Regions from separate parts of the Ramlibacter sp. AN1015 genome, predicted to be linked through region 2. Evidence: predicted binding sites of a transcription regulator. Region 2 holds the regulator's gene; the other holds the start of a gene.

Region 1 (2,399 bases), on a different contig from region 2:
TCGGCCAGCTTGCGGCCGTAGTCCACATGGTGGTTCAGCCAGAGTTCGAGGGCGGGACGCACGAAGCTGGACACCAGCCGCACCGCGTCGCGCGAGTTCAGACGTTCCTTGATCTGCCCCTGGAACTGCGGATCGAGCACCTTGGCCGACAGCACGTAGGACGCGCGGGCGAATACGTCTTCGGGCAGCAGCTTGACGCCCTTGGGCAGCAGCGAGTGCAGGTCGATGAAGCTCTTGACCGCGTTGAACAGGCCGTCACGCAAGCCGCTGTCGTGGGTACCCCCCGCAGTGGTGGGGATGAGGTTGACGTAGCTCTCGCGCACGGGGTGGCCGTCTTCGGTGAAGGCCACGCACCACTGGGCGCCCTCGCCTTCGGCGAACTGGTCGTTGTTCTCGGCGTAGCCCTCGCCGTCGAAGAGCGGAATCACCGGATCGCCGCCGAGCGTCTGCATGAGGTAGTCGCGCAGGCCACCCTTGTACTGCCAGCTCTGGTTCTCGCGCGTCTTCTCGTTGACGAGATACACGGCCACGCCCGGCATCAGCACGGCCTTGCTGCGCAGCAGGTGGGCCAGCTCCGCCAGCGGCAGCTGGCTCGATTCGAAGTACTTGGCGTCGGGCCAGACCCGCACGCAGGTCCCCTGGCGGCGGTCGCCCTCCTGCGCCTTGCGCAGCTGCAGAGGCTCGACCACGTCGCCCGCGGCGAAGACCAGCCGGGCCACCTGCCCGTCGCGGTGCGACACCACTTCGAGGCGCTTGGCCAGCGCGTTCGTCACCGACACGCCGACGCCGTGCAGGCCGCCGGAGAAGCTGTAGGCGCCGCCCTTGCCCTTGTCGAACTTGCCGCCCGCGTGCAGCCGGGTGAACACCAGTTCGATCACCGGCGCCTTTTCCTCGGGATGCATGCCGAACGGGATGCCGCGCCCGTCGTCCTCGATGGACACCGAGCCGTCGGTGTGCAGCGTGACCTTGATGCGCTTGCCGTGCCCGGCGAGGGCCTCGTCGGCGGCGTTGTCCAGCACCTCCTGGACGATGTGCAGCGGGTTGTCCGTGCGCGTGTACATGCCGGGCCGCTGCTTGACGGGCTCCAAGCCCTTGAGCACGCGGATCGAACCTTCGGAATACTCGGGGGACGGTTTGCTTGCCATGGGAGCGGCGATTGTAGACACAGGCCGCCGCACCGCTGTACAAAACCACAGACACGGCCCGCAGCAGACGCCATCCATGCCTCATTCGCATCAATCGGGACGAAATTTTTCAAGCCCCCGCCGTGCTCGGGCCGCCAGCCGATTCGCTACATTTCCCGGAATGTCCTCCCCTCCCCGCCTGTCCCTCGCCCAGGTCCTCGTCTGCGGCGCAGCCATCGTCACCCTGTCCATGGGCACGCGGCATGGCTTCGGTCTGTGGCTCACACCCATCACGCAGGCCCAGGGCTGGACGCGCGAGACCTTCGCCTTCGCCATCGCGCTGCAAAACCTCGCCTGGGGCTGCTTCGGCATCTTCGCCGGCATGGTGGCCGACCGCTTCGGCGCCTTCCGCGTGATCGTGGGCGGCGCGGTGCTCTACGCGCTGGGGCTCGCGGGGATGGCGCTGGCCACCACCCCGCTGCTGTTCGCCGTGGCCTCCGGCGTGCTGATCGGGGCGGCCCAGGCGGGCACCACCTTCGCCGTGATCTACGGCGTCATCGGCCGGCAGATCGACCCCGCCAAGCGCTCGTGGGCCATGGGTGTCGCGGCGGCCGCCGGCTCGTTCGGGCAGTTCCTCATGGTGCCGGTCGAAGGCTTCCTGATCGCCGGCCTCGGCTGGCAGACCGCGCTGCTGGTGCTCGCCGCGCTCGTGCTGCTGATCGCGCCGCTGGCCCTGGGCCTGCGCGAGCCGGGCTTCTCGGGGGGAGCGCCGGTGCGGCGCGAGCAGACGATCGCGCAGGCGGTGCGCGAGGCCTTCCGCTATCCCAGTTTCCAGTTGCTCACGGCGGGCTACTTCGTCTGCGGCTTCCAGGTGGTGTTCATCGGCGTGCACATGCCCAGCTACCTGCGCGACCACGGCCTCGCGCCCCACGTGGCCAGCTACGCGCTGGCGCTGATCGGCCTGTTCAACGTGTTCGGCACCTACATCGCGGGCGCGCTCGGTCAACGCATGGCCAAGCGCAAGATCCTTGCGTTCATCTACCTGAGCCGGGCGGTGACGATCGCGGTGTTCCTGGCAGCGCCCCTCACGCCGCTGTCGGTGTACGTCTTCTCGGCAGTCATGGGCCTGCTCTGGCTGTCCACGGTGCCGGTCACCAGCGCCGCAGTGGCGGGCATCTTCGGCGTGGCGCACCTGTCGATGCTGAGCGGCTTCGTGTTCTTCAGCCACCAGATCGGCTCGTTCCTGGGCGTGTGGCTGGGCGGCCTGCTGTACGA
Region 2 (2,399 bases):
GAGCAGCGCGTGGTGAACGGTACCGTTGCCCGTGCCCGCCACCACCAGCCCCCGTACGCCCTGCGCCACCAGCGCATCCACCGCGCCCGCGCGTGCACCGGCGTGGCTGGTCACGATCTCCACCCACGGCCAGGGCTGCACGCGGGCGAGCCGCTTGCGCAGTGCGTCGTCGGCGCCCTGCCCCCCGTCGGACCAGCCGCTCAAGGGGCGCAGCGCTCCGTCTTCGACGACCGCCACCGGCCCGCGTTCTCCGGAATCGAAGGCGTCGAGCGCATAGGTATGGCGCTTGCGGACGTGCAGCGCCTCATGCACCTTGCCCGCGCACACCACGAGCACTCCGCGGACGCCCGCCGTTCGCGCCGCGGTCACTGCATCCAGCAGGTTCTGCGGACCGTCGGCCATCAGCGCGGTGGCGGGCCGCATCGCGCAGGTGAGGACGACCGGCTTGTCGGGAGCGAGCACCCGCTGGAGCAGGAACGCCGTTTCCTCGAGCGTGTCCGTTCCGTGGGTGACCACCACGCCGCGCACCTGCGGCTTGGAGAGCCAGTGGGCGCATCGATCGATCAGCAAGCTCCAGATTCGCTCGTCGATGTCCTTGCTGTCGATCTGCGCGACCTGCTCCAGCTCCAGCTCCTGCGCATGCAGGCCTGCTATCCCTGCAACGAGGTCATCAATGCCTCGCTGCGCGGCCGCGTAACCGAGATGGTCCTGTACCGATGCGGCCGTCCCCGCGATTGTTCCCCCGGTGCCCAGCACCACGATTTTTTCAACCCGCACTTGCACTTCCCGGACAAACTGGTCAAAAATACAGTTACTGGATGCCGAGACAGTGTGCGACACCGCTCCGATCGCTCCAGGTAACCAGCCAAGACGAGTCAGCAGCCGCAGGAGATCCCGTTCATGTCGGACAGCCCCAAGCTCACGCCCCGCCAGCAACAGATTCTGGACCTGATCCAGGGCGCCATCACCCGCACGGGCGCGCCCCCCACGCGCGCCGAGATTGCGGCCGAACTGGGCTTTCGCTCGGCCAACGCCGCCGAGGAGCACCTGCAGGCCCTCGCGCGCAAAGGCGTCATCGAGCTCGTGAGCGGCACCTCACGCGGCATCCGCCTCAAAGACGACGCGCTGCGCTCCATCCACGAATCCCGCATCCGCCAGTTCACCTTGCCGCTGCAAGGCCTCGCGCAGCTCGCATTGCCGCTCGTGGGCCGCGTCGCTGCCGGCTCCCCCATCCTCGCGCAAGAGCACGTCGATCAAACCTACTACGTCGAGAGCAGCCTCTTCCAGCGCCGCCCCGACTACCTCCTGAAGGTGCGCGGCATGTCCATGCGCGACGCCGGCATCATGGACGGCGACCTTCTCGCCGTGCAGTCCACCAAGGACGCGAAGAACGGCCAGATCATCGTCGCCCGCCTTGGAGACGACGTGACGGTGAAGCGCTTCCGCCGCAACAAGCACCTGATCGAGTTGCACGCCGAGAACCCCGACTACCCGACCATCGTGGTAGAGCCCGGTGAACCCTTCGAAATCGAAGGACTGGCAGTCGGGCTCATACGCAACACCATGCTGATGTAGGGGTACTGCCCCACGGTCCTCCCGCACTCCTGAATCCGGGTGTGCGCAGGGCGGCCCAATCTTTCTGTCTCGACCAGCCCCAGGTGGCGGGCGTATGGCTGTAGTGCCATCACCCTGGGCTGCGTCGCAACTTTGGAATCCTGCCTGTGAACAACCTGTAGCTCAAGGAACCCACATGGCACTCGCTCTTCCTCTCATCGCCACACTGTTCGGCCCGGTACACAGCGCCGTCGAATGGCTCTCCGGCGCACCATCTGCCGGTGCGGATCACGATGGTGCTCGACGTACTGCTCACGGATCGGCCAACGACGGAGCCTGCGACGCGACCTGCGGCTCTGCTCATGGTGGGACGATCACCGGTACCGGTCACGGTACCGACCACCGTGCCGCCCGAGGCACTGCTCACGGCAACGACTCGATTGCTGCTCCAGGTGCGGCGAGAAGCAGCGGCGAACGGACTGTTGAAGGTGTCGGGCAAAGCATTGCTCGCGCCGCGCTTCCGGAGTGCGACCACCTTCCCGCCCGGGATACGGTGCAGCGCGCCTGCCCGGACGCGGCCAGCGGACGCTCTCGTACCGCTGGTCAGGCGCGGTCCGGCCCAGGGGCGGGCGGGCGCAGCCTGCGCCGCTGGAGCGGACCCATTCGCTCCCCACAGGTGCAGGTGCCCCCGAGCAAAGTACGGGTGGTGCGCATCGATGAAGCGCGCAGTGCCCAAGCCGGCAGCAGCGCCATCGGCCGCATCGTCATTTCTGGTCGCCTGGCAGACGTCTGCGCCGAGCTCGACCGGCTCGTAGCGCTCGAAGCTGCTGTGGGCTGATACCCGC

What was found. The regulator LexA, encoded in region 2, represses DNA repair genes until DNA is damaged. The targets are predictions, from matches to a motif close to ACTGTATNNNNATACAGT.
Region 1: a site for LexA is predicted at 1,180-1,197, ahead of WG922_RS14865 (DNA topoisomerase IV subunit B). Genes of this name have one in related genera too.

Annotation. Positions count from the first base shown of each region.
Region 1 covers NZ_JBBJUM010000009.1:15,698-18,096, reverse strand. Annotated here, with positions in the region: gene WG922_RS14865 (DNA topoisomerase IV subunit B) at 1-1,145, opposite strand, end outside; gene WG922_RS14860 (MFS transporter) at 1,306-2,399, shown strand, end outside.
Region 2 covers NZ_JBBJUM010000016.1:50,505-52,903, forward strand. Annotated here, with positions in the region: gene WG922_RS19715 (asparaginase) at 1-777, opposite strand, end outside; gene lexA (transcriptional repressor LexA) at 901-1,575, shown strand; gene WG922_RS19725 (hypothetical protein) at 2,258-2,392, shown strand.